One region of the Kitasatospora sp. NPDC097691 genome, then DNA from elsewhere that is predicted to be linked to it. Evidence: riboswitches for the same ligand, from Rfam matches in the RefSeq annotation. Region 1 holds a riboswitch; the other holds the start of a gene.
The links. A riboswitch is a leader RNA that binds a small molecule or an ion and turns the genes downstream of it on or off. The one in region 1 is predicted to bind cyclic di-AMP.
Positions count from the first base shown of each region.

Region 1 (6,948 bases):
AAGGCCGGCGGCTGTTCCGTCCGGTTGGCCCGGTCGGGGCGCGGGTCGGCGCCGTAACCGCCCAGGATGTCCGACTCGTGGTCCAGTGTGCTTCGGCTGCTGCTCATGTACCGGCCCCCGGCCCCTCGTTGTGACGGTCGTTCGCGTTCCCTGACGTCGTCCAGTCTGGTCGAACGGGGGGTCGCGGGGGCATCCGGAGGCCTGGCGGATCGGGGGTGGGGTTAACCCCCCTCCCCTCCGGGCCACTGGTCGAACGGCTACCGGCTACCGGCCGGGCCCGACCACTCGACGGCGAGCAGCACGTAGAGGTCCGAGTCGGACCGGTCGCCGGCCTGGAGCCGGTCCTGCCGCGCCCGCCCCTCCGGCCGGAACCCGAGCCTGGTGAGCACCTTGGCGGAGGCCGTGTTGTCCGCCTCGACCCGGGCCTCCAACCGGCGCAGGCCCAGGACGCGGAAGCCGAAGTCGCAGAGCAGGGCAGTGACCTCGCCCCCGTAGCCGCCGCCCTGGAACTCGCGGCCGAGGACGCAGCCGAGGTGGGCGTCGCGGTGCTCCCCGAGGGTGAGCGAGGCCTGGCCGATCGGGGTCGCGTCCTGCGGGTCCTCGGCGTCGGCCAGCCTGGTGACGGCGAGCCGGTAGGTGTCCCGCTGCTCGGCCATCGCCTCGTCCAGGTAGAGCTCGATCTGGTCGGCGCAGGTCTCGCGGTCGTGCGGCTCGAACGGCAGGTGCCGGGTGACCTCCGGGTCGCCGAACAGCGCGTGCAACGCGTCCACGTCGCCCTCGGTGTGGTGGTACTCGCGGATGGCCAGCCGGGGGCCGGTGAGTCGAACGGGGACCATGGCTGCCGACCCTACCCGCCCCCGGCGGCTACCGTTCGGACTATGAACGACGAAGACCTGCGGCTCGCCCCGCGCACCAGGGCCGCCGACCTGCTCGCCTGGGCGGCCGAGCAGGGCCGCACGCCGGTGGCCGAGGGGCCGCTGCACGCGGTGCTGGCGCTGCTGGAGCTGGGCGAGAGCAGGATGCACGACGGCTGGCCCGAACTGACCTCCGACGCGGTGGAGCACCTGCTGTACGAGCGCCTCCACCTGTACGTCCAACCCGAACCCGAGGAGGACCCGCTCGCGTACGGCGAGGCGGTCCGGCTGCTGATCGACCACCAGCGGGCGGCCCGGCGGCTCAACGCCAAGCGTCAGGAGCGGCTGCACGCGGAGGCCGAGTGGCAGGGCGAGGTCGCGGCCGGGCTGCTGCGCCGCGCCGACCTGGTGACCTGGCCCCGGCTGTACGCGCTGCTGCTGCACGCGCACGGGGTGGACGTCGCGGACGGGTCGGCGGTGCGGGACTGGCTGACCGGCTTCGGCGGGCTCGCGGAGGAGGAGCGGCTGGCCGCGTACGAGGCCCTGGTGCCGGCCGGCTGGCTGGACGAGCCGGACGAGCAGGGCTGGGGACCGGGCCGGGTGCTGTCCGTCGGCATGGCCACGGACGGCGCCCGGCGGCTGCTGGAGCAGGGCCTGATGCGGCGCAGCTACCGCAACCTGGCCGAGCTGACCGCGCTCGGGCGGCCGATGCCGGACGAACTGACCGGGGACTTCGGGCACTTCGAGGACGCGGCGGTCGATGCGGCGCTCGACCTGTTCGGGGAGTGGACGGTGCCCGGGCTGCCGCGGCTGCTGGTGGCGGAGTTCCCGGAGCTGGCGCCGGAGCCGGGCCAGGAGGAGATCGACGCCTACCTGACGCAGCTGCCCGCCGAGGAGTAGGCGCCCGCGGAAACCGAGAGCCCCCGGCCGCGTGCGACCGGGGGCTCTCGGGTGTCCGTCACGGGCTCCCGGGTGTCCGTCACGGGCTCTCAGGTGTCCGTCACGGGCTCCCGGGTGTCCGTTACGGGTTGAGGCCGTGCTGCTGGAGCCAGGGCTCCGGGTCGACCGGGGCGCCGCCGCCGGGGCGGACCTCCAGGTGCAGGTGCGGGCCGGTGACGTTGCCGGTCGCGCCGACCTTGCCGATCTGCTGGCCGGAGGTGACCGTGCCGGAGCCCTTGATGATCGAGGAGAGGTGGCAGTACCAGATCTCGGTGCCGTCGGGCAGGGTCTCGACGATCCGGTAGCCGTACGAGCCGGACCAGCCGGCCGAGGTGATGGTGCCCTGGCCGAGCGCGTAGACCGGGGTGCCGGTGTCGGCGGCGAAGTCCAGGCCGGTGTGCAGGTTGGCCCAGTAGCGGGCGCTCTGGCCGTAGTGGGCGGAGAGCCGGTAGTCCTTCACCGGGAGGGTGAGGGCGGCGGCCCGCTTGGCCTCCGCCTCGTCGGCGGCGCGCTTGGCCTCGGCTTCCTTGGCGGCGGCCTTGGCCTCGGCCTCCTGCGCGGCCTGCAGCCGGGCGGTCTCCTCGGCGGCGGTGCGCTGGCCGTCGGCCTGCTGCTGGATGCGGGCGGCGAGCGCGAGGCCGGGGTCGGCGGAGAGGGCGACCGGCGTCTCGTCCGGGGCCTCGATGGCGGGCGCGGCGGCCGGGGTGGCCGAGGCGAAGCCGGTGGCGCCAAGGGTGGCGGCGACGGCGGTGACGCCGAGCAGCGGGGAGGCGCCGCGGGCCTGACGCGGCATCCGGTGCCGGTTGGTCTCGGCCTCCGGGCCGAAGGCCTCGGGACCGTCCGCACCGGGGTGGTCGAGGAGCTGGGTACCGGCTGCGGGGCCGGCCGGGTGTGCCGGAGTGTGCGTCGACGCCACGGAGGCGCGCTCCTTTCCTTCCTTCGCGCCTACCGGGTTAGCTGACGGGTTCGGAGCAGGAAGGTCTCCTACGGCCGGGCCGGGGCCCCGCCGATTCACCCCAAGGAACGTGGTTCCCCGGCTCCCTGACCTGCCCGGAGGCCGGCCGGCGGGATTAGGCGACGGCGCACGGTGCCGTCTGGGTACGGCGTTGACGACCGCGCTGCGTTATCAAACGTTAATCCTAGGACGCTCTGATTCCAAGCCATCCGTCCGGGACGGCCGTGGAGCGGGTGATCGGACGTCAACGAACGACCCTTCGACACGAGCACCCCATCTGAGTACTCCTACTCATGTGCGGCCCGACCGGGCGGCCGCATCCTGACGCCATGAGCGCACCGATGCAGAACCGCACGACGGCCGCCTACTACATCCAGGCCATCCTCTCCTTCGCCCTCTCGGGCACGACCCTCGCCGTCGGGATCGCCTACCTGCCGGTCGGCGGGTGGACTCGGGCGTTCCTCGGGATCGGCCTCCTCTACACCGTCAGCTCCGCGTTCACCCTGGCGAAGGTGATCCGGGACCGGCAGGAGACGAACGAGATCGTCAGCCGGGTCGACCAGGCCCGGCTGGAGAAGCTGCTCAGCGAGCACGATCCGTTCAAGGTCGAGGGGGTCTGAGGCACACCCCCTCCTCTCCCCTCGTCCCCGCCCCTCCGGTCGAGCCCTTGACGGCTAAGGCTATTAGCCTTAGCTTTATGGCTATCGGCAGTACCGCCGATGCCCGCAGCGGCGGACCGAGGAGGCCCACCATGAACGCCACCATCACCCCGGACACCCAGTACCTGACCCTCCCCGGCGGGCGGATCGCCTTCGACGACACCCGGCAGGGCGACCGCACCCCCGTCGTCCTGCTCCCGGGCATGCTCGACAGCCGCGCCGCGTACCGGCACCTCCGCCCGCTGCTCGTCGCCGCCGGCCACCGGGTCGTCACCATGGACCTGCGCGGCTTCGGCGAGTCCTCCATCACCTGGGACGACTACAGCCCCGCCGCCATCGCCGACGACGTCCTCGCCCTGCTCGACCACCTCGGCATCGAGCGCGCCGTCCTCGCCGGGAACTCCTACACCGGCGCGACGGTCGTCAAGGCCGCCGGGGACGCGCCGGAGCGGGTCGCCGGGATCGTCCTGATCGACGCCTTCGTCGAGAACCCGCAGCCCGGCGCCCTGATGCGCGGCGTCCTCGGCCTGATGGGCGCCGCGCTCGTCCACTGGCCCGCCTTCTGGGGCTTCTACCTGCGCCGGATGGCCTTCCCCGGCGCCAAGCCCGCCGACTTCGACGCCTACGTGAACGGGCTGGTCGCCGCGCTGCGCACCCCGGGCCGCAAGACCGCCACCCGCGGCTACGTCACCGGGGACGCCTCGCCGGTCGGCTGGACGGCCGCCGTGCGGTGCCCGGCGCTGGTGGTCATGGGCAGCAAGGACCCCGACTTCCCCAAGCCGGAGCTCGTCGCCGACCGGCAGGTCGCGGCACTCGGCGCGCGGAAGGCGATGATCGAAGGGTCCGGGCACTACCCGATGGCCGACAACCCGCATGCCACCGCAGACGCCCTGCTGCCCTTCCTCGCCGAACTCGCCTGACGCCGCCCGACCGCCGCCGGACCACCGCCCGACCACCGCCCGACTTCCGTACGGAGAGACCCGAGACCATGCCCCGCATAGGACTGACCCCCGACCAGGTCGTCGACCACGCCATCGCCCTCCTGGACGAACAGGGCACCGAAGCCCTCACCCTGGCCGCGGTCGCCGCCCGGGCCGGCGTCGCCACCCCCTCGCTGTACAAGCACGTCAGCGGCGGCCTGGCCGAACTGCGGCGGCTGATCGCGGTCCGGGTCACCGGCGAACTGGCCGACCGCCTCGCGGACGCCGCGGTCGGCCGCAGCGGGGACGACGCCGTCGCCGCCGTCCTGCGCGCCTACCACGCGTACGCCACCGAACACCCGCACCGCTACAACGCCCTCCCCCAGGCCCCCCAGGCCGACGACGACCTCGCCGGGGCGGCCGCGCGACTCGTCGGCGTGATCATCGCCGTCCTGCGGGAGTACGGACTCGACGGCTCCGAGGCGATCCACGCCGCCCGCACCGTCCGCTCCGTCGCCCATGGCTTCGCCTCCCTCACCACCGCCGGCGCCTTCCGCCTCGCCGAGGACCTCACCATCACCCAGGACCGCCTCATCGCCACCCTCACCACCGGTCTCCGCAGCTGGCCCGCCTGACAGGCCGCCCACGAGCCCGGCCGACCGACGAACACGAGAAGTCGGACCGGCCGAGCCCTCGTGCCGCCCCGGCGGGGGCGGAGGAGAAGGGGACGGAGAAGGGGAGAAGGGCGCGCGCGGGAAGTCGGACCGGCCGACTTCTGATGTCTGCCGGCCGGGGCGGGAACGGCGAAAGCAGCGCCGGGATGAGACCGACAGCAGCAGCTGGTGCGGCGGCTCTGTCACCCTGGGCCGTCCGGTGCGACCGGGCCCCGAGGATCCGCTTCCGTGACACCGTGCACACCGGCCCCACACATCCCGGGACGGGAATCGGCCACGGGGCGGGACGGGGATGTGTGGCGGTCGACCCGACGAAACCGGGCCGGGGGCTTGCCGGGCAGGGCGGTCGCGGACGAACGAGTCCGGATTGCGGGCGGATTGACTTGATTTTGACGAGATCCGGTCACTTGGCGAGATCCGTTCACACCTTCGTAGGATCATCACCCTAGAATTCGCGGCGTGACGATGACTCAGTGGTCAGTAACGGCAGCCGGCGTGCTCGCCGTCCTCGCCCTCGTGGCCGCCGCGCGCTACCACGCCGTGTCCGTCACCCAGCGCGGCCGCGCCGACCGGCTGCAGCACGAACTCGCCCGGCTCCAGGAGCAGCTCGCCGCCGAACTCTCCCGCCGGGGCGCGGAACTGGCCGCCGTCCAGCACGAGCAGGAGCTCACCGCCTCCACCCAGCGGGCCTTCCTCAGCGTGGCCCGCCGGATCCTGGTGATGGCCCACGACCAGCAGGCGCTGCTGGACGAGATGGAACGCACCCACGACGACCCGGCGCTGCTGGAGGGCCTGCTCAAGGCCGACCACGCGGCCGCCCAACAGGCCCGGCTGGCCCAGACCCTGGCCGTGCTGTGCGGCGCCCGGGCCGGACGGCACTGGCCCGAGCCGGTCACCCTGGAGGACGTCGTCCGCGGCGCCCAGTCGCGCATCCTGCCCTTCCAGCGGGTGGTGGTCCGCAGCCGGATCGAGACCGCGGTGGTCGGCGCCGCGGCCGAGGCGCTGATCCACGCGATCGCCGAGCTGCTGGACAACGCCACCCGCTACTCCCCGCCCAGCACCCAGGTGTTCGTCACCCTGATGCCGGTGCACAACGGCGCCGTCATCGAGATCGACGACGGCGGCGTCGGCATGCCCGAGCAGGCCGTCGCCAAGGCCGCCGCCGCCCTCGCCGGCGGCAGCACCCTGGAGGTCTCCCGCCTCGGCGAGGTCCCGCAGCTGGGACTGGCCGCGGTCGGCCGGCTCGCCGAGCAGTACGGCTTCCGGGTCACCCTCAGCTCGGCACCCTCCCCGTACGGCGGTGTCCGCGTGGTCGTCCTGCTGCCGAACGCGCTGCTCACCGAGCCGCTGCCGCCCACCGTCCCCGGCTTCGGGCCGGGCGACCCGGCGTTCAGCCCCGACCCCGGGCCGGCCTCCCCCGCCGGCCACCCCTTGCTGGAGACCCCGCCACCCGGCCGGACCCCCGCCAGCGGCGACACCCCACCGCCGCTGCCCCGCCGGAGCCACCGGCGCGACCGCGCCAACCGCCCCGCCCAGCACGCCGCTCCCCCGCCGCCCGCCCCGCCGTACCGCTCGGCCCGGGACGCGCAGACGTTCATGGCGATGTTCCAGGCCGGGACCGCCAGCGGCCGATCGGCCGCCCGGGCCCAGGCCCAGAACGCACCCGGCCCCTCCTGACCACTCCCGCCCCGCTCCCCCGACTCCCCCCGACTTCCCCAGCGCTCCGGAGAACTCCATGACCACCACCCCTGATCTCGGTTGGCTGCTCGCCGACATCATCAACGTCCCGCAGGTCCAGCACGCCGTCGTCGTCTCCAACGACGGCCTGGAGATCGGCCGCAGCGCGGGCATCGCGCGCGAGGACGCCGAACGGCTCGCGGCCGCCTGCTCCGGCCTGCAGTCGCTGGCCCGCGGCGTCGCGACGGGCTTCGGCGGACCGGGCAGCGC
Region 1 covers NZ_JBEORY010000067.1:24,331-31,278, forward strand. Annotated here, with positions in the region: gene ABTY56_RS32835 (sensor domain-containing protein) at 1-107, opposite strand, end outside; gene ABTY56_RS32840 (GNAT family N-acetyltransferase) at 258-836, opposite strand; gene ABTY56_RS32845 (hypothetical protein) at 879-1,754, shown strand; gene ABTY56_RS32850 (M23 family metallopeptidase) at 1,876-2,709, opposite strand; cyclic di-AMP (ydaO/yuaA leader) riboswitch at 2,722-2,880, opposite strand; gene ABTY56_RS32855 (YiaA/YiaB family inner membrane protein) at 3,078-3,368, shown strand; gene ABTY56_RS32860 (alpha/beta fold hydrolase) at 3,500-4,327, shown strand; gene ABTY56_RS32865 (TetR/AcrR family transcriptional regulator) at 4,396-4,962, shown strand; gene ABTY56_RS32870 (ATP-binding protein) at 5,467-6,678, shown strand; gene ABTY56_RS32875 (roadblock/LC7 domain-containing protein) at 6,737-6,948, shown strand, end outside.

Region 2 (6,948 bases), on a different contig from region 1:
ACGGCGGGGCACCGGTCAGGCTGGCGCTGGCGCGGGTGCTCAGCCCTCGTGCTTGAAGCGCGGGAAGGCGCCGCGGCCGGCGTACTCGGCGGCGTCGTCGAGGATCTCCTCGATGCGCAGCAGCTGGTTGTACTTGGCGACGCGCTCGGAGCGGGCCGGGGCACCGGTCTTGATCTGGCCGCAGTTGGTGGCGACGGCCAGGTCGGCGATGGTGACGTCCTCGGTCTCGCCGGAGCGGTGCGACATCATGCAGCGGTAGCCGTTGCGCTGGGCGAGCTCGACGGCGTCCAGGGTCTCGGTCAGCGAGCCGATCTGGTTCACCTTCACCAGCAGCGCGTTGGCGGTGCCGGTCTCGATGCCCTTGGCCAGGCGGGCCGGGTTGGTGACGAACAGGTCGTCGCCGACCAGCTGGACCTTGTCGCCCAGCTTGACGGTCATGGCCTTCCAGCCCTCCCAGTCGGACTCGTCCAGCGGGTCCTCGATGGAGACCAGCGGGTAGGCGGCGACCAGCTCGGCGTAGTACTCGATGAGCTCGTTGGCCGTGAGGGCCTTGCCCTCGAACTGGTAGGCGCCGTCCTGGTAGAACTCGGAGGCGGCGACGTCCAGGGCCAGCGCGACGTCACGGCCGGGCACGTAGCCGGCCTTCTGGATGGCCTCGGTGATCAGGTCCAGGGCCTCGCGGTTGCTGTCCAGGTTCGGCGCGAAGCCGCCCTCGTCGCCCAGGCCGGTGGACAGGCCGCGCTCCTTCAGCACGCCCTTGAGGGTGTGGTAGACCTCGACGCCCCAGCGGACGGCCTCGGAGAAAGACTCCGCGCCGATCGGGGCGATCATGAACTCCTGGATGTCGACGTTGGAGTCCGCGTGCGAGCCGCCGTTGAGGATGTTCATCATCGGGACCGGCAGGACGTGCGCGTTCGGGCCGCCCAGGTAGCGGAACAGCGGCAGGTCGCTGGCCTCGGAGGCGGCGTGCGCGACGGCCAGCGAGACGCCGAGGATGGCGTTGGCGCCGAGCGAGGACTTGTCCGGGGTGGCGTCCAGGTCCAGCATGGCCTGGTCGATCAGGCGCTGCTCGGTGGCGTCGTAGCCGACCAGCTCCGGGCCGATCTGCTCGATGACGGCGAGGACGGCCTTCTCCACGCCCTTGCCGAAGTAGCGGTTCTTGTCGCCGTCGCGCAGCTCCAGGGCCTCGAAGGCACCGGTGGAGGCACCCGACGGGACAGCGGCACGACCCGTGCTGCCGTCGTCGAGGCCGACCTCGACCTCGACCGTGGGGTTGCCGCGGGAGTCGAGGATCTCACGGGCTACGACGACATCGATGGACGGCACGAGGCATCTCCTTGCGGAAGCAGGGTCCCGCTGACGGTGACGCTGTCGGCGGGACGATTGCGGAGTCGTTACGGACCAGAGCCTAACCGCCCGGGCTCTCCAGGCCACGTCGGCCTCGGTCCCGTCTCAGCGTGTGGCCCCACTACCCACCGGTAGTTCACCTGCTTGTCCCAGCTTGTCCCACCGGAGCGGGCGAATGCGGACGAAGGGGGCCGGTGGGACCGACCCCCCTCTGCGCACCCCGGGCACCGGACCGGTGCCGGTGCGGACGGGCTCAGCCGAGGTGCAGGACCTGGCCGGGCATGATCAGGTCCGGGTCACCGCCGACCGTGCCGCGGTTGCCGTCGTAGAGCGCGTGCCAGCCGCCGGACACGCCCTGGGCGGTGGCGATCGACGACAGGGTGTCGCCGGAGCGGACGGTGTAGTCGTGACCGGTCTGCGCGGCCGGGGCCGGCTGGGCGGCCTGCGGGGCCGCGTGCTTGGGGGCGTACTGCTGCGCCGACTGGTCGACGGGCTTCTCGGCCCGGTCGGGCGCGGCGTGCTTCGGGGCCTGCTTCTGGACGGGCTTCTCGACCGGCTTCTGCACCGGCTTCTCGGCCGGCTTCTGGGCCTGGCGCTTGGGCGTCTGCTGCTGCGGGGCGGACTGCGGCTTGGCGTCCGAGGAGGTGTCGACGGACGCCGGGGCGCCGCCCTTGGTCAGACCGGCCTTGACGGAGCAGACCGGCCAGGCGCCGGGGCCCTGCGCGGCGAGCACCTTCTCGGCGACCGAGATCTGCTGCGCCTTGCTGGCCTGGTTGGCCTGCGCCGCGTACGACGTGCCGCCGTACGCCTTCCACGTGCTGGAGGTGAACTGCAGGCCGCCGTAGTAGCCGTTGCCGGTGTTGATGCTCCAGTTGCCCCCGCTCTCGCACTGGGCGACGGAGTCCCAGGTGGAGACCGGGGCGGCGGAGGCGCCGGTGGCGGTGAGGAGCGGCATCGCGAGTCCGACGCCGGCCACACCGGCGACGGCGATGGCCTTCTCGGCCTGGGTGCGACGACGGTGACGGCCAGTTCCAACGAACAGCATGAAGAGGTCCCTCTCCGCACGCCTGCGAGGTGAGCTGTCGGGTTCGGACCGGGAGGTGGCCCGGCCGCCGTGCGCGGAAACGATTCCGCTCGGGCGGCTTCACCCCAAGCCGTCGAGGAACGGCAACAAACCTGGTTCCCCCGCCCCTGCCCAGGGTTCTGGTCGGTTTCCCGTGACGCGGCGGGCAGGATTCGGCGTTCCGCGCACGAGGTCCGCAGCTGCGAACTCCAGGGAGAGTAGACAGATCTTCAGACCGATCACAAGCTCATATCACAGATATCACACAGAAATTACGGCGCGTGTCCGATCGCCTACCAACGGCGCCACTATGTCCGCATTGATGGGCGTTCACGCCCCGTTGGAAGCCTGCCGGGCGACGTTCCGTCAGCACGTTTCCCGGCGTTTCGTCACCTCTTGTCAGTTCGCCGGGGGCGCGGAAGGAGCGTGCGGAGGCGTATGCGGGGAGCGGCTCTCCGGAGTGAATTCGACCGGGAGTTCCCGCAGGCCACGCATGATCAGACCGCCCCGCCAGCGCAGATTCTCCGGGCTTTCCGCGAGCTGCAGATCGGGCAGCCGGGAAAGCAGCGTGGCCAGGGCGGCGCGCCCCTCCAAACGGGCCAGCGGGGCACCGATGCAGTAGTGGATGCCGTGCCCGAACCCCAGGTGGGGATTGTCCGCCCGGGCCAGGTCCAGGGTGTTCTCGTCCGCGAACCGGTCCGGATCGCGGTCCGCGGCGGCCAGCACCACCAGCACCGGATCGCCGACCGGGATGTCCACCCCGCCGATGGTCACCGGCCGTGTCGCGAACCGCCAGGTCGCCAGCTCCACCGGCCCGTCGTAGCGCAGGAGTTCCTCGATGCCCGTCTCCAGCAGCGCGCTCTCCCCGCGCGCCACCGACTCCTGCAGCAGCCGGCGCTGGCCCGGGTTGCGCAGCAGCGCGTACGTCCCGTTGCCGATCAGGTTCACGGTCGTCTCGAAGCCCGCGAAGAGGAGGATGAAGGCCATCGCCGCGGCCTCGTTCTCGGTCAGGTGCTCACCGTGGTCGCTCGCGCGGATCAGGCCCGAGATCAGGTCGTCCCCGAGGTCCGCGCGCTTGCGGTGGATCAGCTCCAGCAGGTACGCCCGCATCCGCTTCACCGCCCGTCCCACGCCGCCGCGTTGGCTGCCGCCGTGTCCCGGTTTCGTGTGTCGCAGCATCATCCCGGCCCAGTCGCGGAAGTCGTCCTGGTCCTCGGCCGGCACGCCCAGCATGTCGCAGATCGCGTAGATGGGGAGCGGGAAGGCGAACTCGTGGATCAGGTCCGCCGAGCCGCGCTGCGCGAAGCCGTCGATCAGCCGGTCGGTGAGCTGCTGCACCCGCGGCTCGAACTCGGCCACCCGGCGTGGGGTGAACGCCTTCGACACCAGCCGGCGCAACCGGGTGTGGTCCGGCGGGTCGATGTTCAGCAGGTGCGTCATCAGGTCCGCCTGCCGCTCCCCCGGAATGCCCACCCGGCCGGTGCGGTGCGCCTGCTCGCTGTGGTGCGCCGGGTTCTTCGACAGCCGGGCGTCCGCGAGCGCCTGCCGGGCGTCCGCGTACCTGGTCACCAGCCAGGCCTCGACACCGCTCGGCAGCGTGGTGCGGTGCACCGGGGCGTGCTCGCGCAGCCAGGCGTAGGCGGGGTACGGATCGGCGGCGAACTCCCAGGTGAACAGCTGCGGAGCAGCGTCGGCGGGCTGGGCGGCGGCGGGCCGGGCGGGGTCGGCGGTCGGGGCGGCGGCGGGCCGGGCGGGGTCGGGCTGAGCTGGCATGGGTCGACCGTATCCGGTGGGTGCGCTCCCCCTCCGCCGGCGGCTCACGACCCCCGTGACAACGGCGCACGACGGGCGCGCCAACACTCCGTGGACGACCCGTGGACGGTCCGTGGACAGCTCTTGGACAGGTCTTGGCCGGACGGCGGGCGTGAGCCTGGTCACCTGAGGGGTAATCCCTGTTGCGGAGGGTCAGGTCGTGCCTACGATCCTCCGCAGTACGCGTGGGCGCCGGTGCGGTGTCGCCCACAGGGAGGAGCAGACCATGCGGGTCAGCGGGTCAGTCGTCGTCATCGCGGTACTGGACGGCGGGTCGGGCGCCGACCTCGCCCGCCGGTTCGCCGCGGCCGGCACCGTCGGAATGCTGATCGCCGACCAGCACGTCGGCATCGCCGAGGACCTCGCCGCCGAACTCGACCGGCCGGGCTGCCCCGTCGTCGGCGTCTCCGGCGACATCCGCCGCCCCAGCGACGTCGCCGCCCTCGTCGACACCGCGGAGAAGCACCTCGGGCCGATCGACCTGTTCGCCGTCGCCGGCCCGGACGGCGAGCGGATCGTCTCCCTCGCCGACCTGCCCGACCACCTCGACCTGGAACGACTCGCCGAACTCGTCTTCCTCGTCGGCGAGGCCATCGGCGAACTCGTCCCGCCGCAGCGGCGCCCCGTGGAGAGCACCGCCACGGCGGCCTGAGCGCCCTACTCCCCGTCCGGCTCCCCGCCGGGCTCCCCGTCCGGCTTGAGGCCCTCGGCCGCGCGCACCGCGTCCCGGTAACCGCGCGCGGCCGAGCGCAGCGCCGCGTCCACGTCCACCCCGGCGTCGTGCGCCCGCTGCGCCACCGCGAGCAGCAGTCGGCCCGCCGACTCCGCGGTCAGCTCGGCCGGCAGCTCGTACGGCTCGTCCGGCATCCCCGCGAAGCCGGACCGGCGCACCCGCGACACCAGCTTCGCCGCGTACGCCAGCGAGGGCAGCCCGGCCGGCACGCCGTCCAGCACCGACTCGCGGTCCGCCTTCTCCGCGGCCTTCAGCTGCTCCCAGTTCGCCTCCACCTCGGCGGCGCCGTCGGCCTCGACGTCCCCGAAGACGTGCGGGTGCCGGTACATCAGCTTCTCGACGATGTCCCCCGCCACGTCGTCGATCGAGAACGCCTCGGTCGGGTGCTCCTCGGCGATCCGGGAGTGGAAGAACACCTGGAGCAGCACGTCGCCCAGCTCCTCCCGGAGCGTCCCCCGGTCCCCCTCCTCGATCGCCTCGACCAGCTCGTACGCCTCCTCGACCAGGTACTTCACCAGGCTCTCGTGCGTCTGCTCGGCGTCCCACGGGCAACCGCCCGGCGAGCGGAGCCGGTCCATCACCGTCGCCAGGTCGAGCAGCCGCGCTCCCGGCAGGTCGTACGAACCCGGCAGCACCTCGATCTCCGGCACCTCACCGGCCCGCTCCACCGCGAGCCGCGCCAGCGCGTCCGTCAGCCCCGGATCCCCGTCCGGGCTGCCGAGCCACACCGTCGCCCCGGCCCCGGCGGGCTGCTCGGTCAGCAGCCGCGCCAACGCGGGCGCCGACCCGGCCGCCACCACCTCCACCACGACCCCGGCCTGCCGCACCGCCGCGACCTGCGGATGCCCCTCGTCCGCCACCAGCACCCGCCCGGCCGCCCGCAACGCCTCCCACGCCGGCCACGCCAGCAACCCGGGAGCCACCCGGTGGGTCGTGGTCAGCAGAATCAACTTGGCACCGGGAACATTCGTCGTCACACCCCCGAACCTACCCGCCCACCCCCACCCCCTGCGGCCCTCGTCCCACCCGCCCCACCACTCCCGGAGGCCCGGGGACGGCCGGGCCGACGCACCCCGCGCACCGGACCCGGGGCAGCCCTGCGGCCGGGCGACAGCGCCGAGCCCAGCGGCTCCCCGCTCCCAGGCGCACCGCCGGAAGCAGGGGCTCGGAACTGCGGCCGTCGGCTTTCCGGGGAGTGTCATGAATTCGGTGGACACCCTGATCAAGGGAGACACTGATGAGCTCGCTGGTGGATCACCAGATCGGGGCGGTTCCTGACGGATCGGTTTCGTCGGAGCCGGAAACGGCCGATGCCTTGGGCATGGGGCCGAGGAAGAATACTGGCGGATCGGATGTGGTTGCGTCGGTCGCCGAGCTGGCGGCTGAGCAGGCCAGGGCCGGCGGGATGCAGCTGCTCGGTGAGGGCGGGTTGCTCCAGCAGCTCACCCGGCACTTGCTCCAGGAAGCCCTGGAGGCCGAGATGGACGAGCACCTGGCCGGCACCGCGGAGCCCGGCCGTTCGTCCCGCAGGGGAGGCAACGCCCGCAACGGCTACCGGATGAAGACGGTGATGACCGAGGCCGGCCCGATCACCCTTGAGATCCCCCGGGATCGGGCCGGGACCTTCGAGCCGAAGGTCCTGCCCAGGCACGCACGCCGGACCGAGGGCCTGGACGCCCTCGTCGTGTCGCTGACCGCCAAGGGCCTGACCTCGGGCGAGATCGTCGCGCACCTGGCCGAGGTCTACGGCATGACCACCAGCAAGGAGACCGTCTCGACCATCACCGACCGGGTCCTGGACGGCATGGCCGACTGGCGCACGCGTCCCCTCGACCCGGTCTATCCGGTGCTGTTCGTGGACGCCGTGAACATCAAGGTCCGCGACGGACAGGTCGCCAACCGGCCCGTCTACGTGGTCCTGGGCGTGACCGCCGACGGCTACCGCGACATCCTGGGACTGTGGACCTCGGGCGGCGGCGAGGGCGCGAAGTAC
Region 2 covers NZ_JBEORY010000020.1:6,821-13,768, forward strand. Annotated here, with positions in the region: gene eno (phosphopyruvate hydratase) at 40-1,326, opposite strand; gene ABTY56_RS16505 (transglycosylase family protein) at 1,601-2,392, opposite strand; cyclic di-AMP (ydaO/yuaA leader) riboswitch at 2,398-2,566, opposite strand; gene ABTY56_RS16510 (cytochrome P450 family protein) at 2,810-4,183, opposite strand; gene ABTY56_RS16515 (SDR family NAD(P)-dependent oxidoreductase) at 4,449-4,874, shown strand; gene ABTY56_RS16520 (nucleoside triphosphate pyrophosphohydrolase) at 4,880-5,932, opposite strand; gene ABTY56_RS16525 (IS256 family transposase) at 6,277-6,948, shown strand, end outside.
Region 2: it holds a riboswitch for cyclic di-AMP, as region 1 does, so the genes downstream of both, ABTY56_RS16505 (transglycosylase family protein) here and ABTY56_RS32850 (M23 family metallopeptidase) in region 1, are expected to answer to the same signal.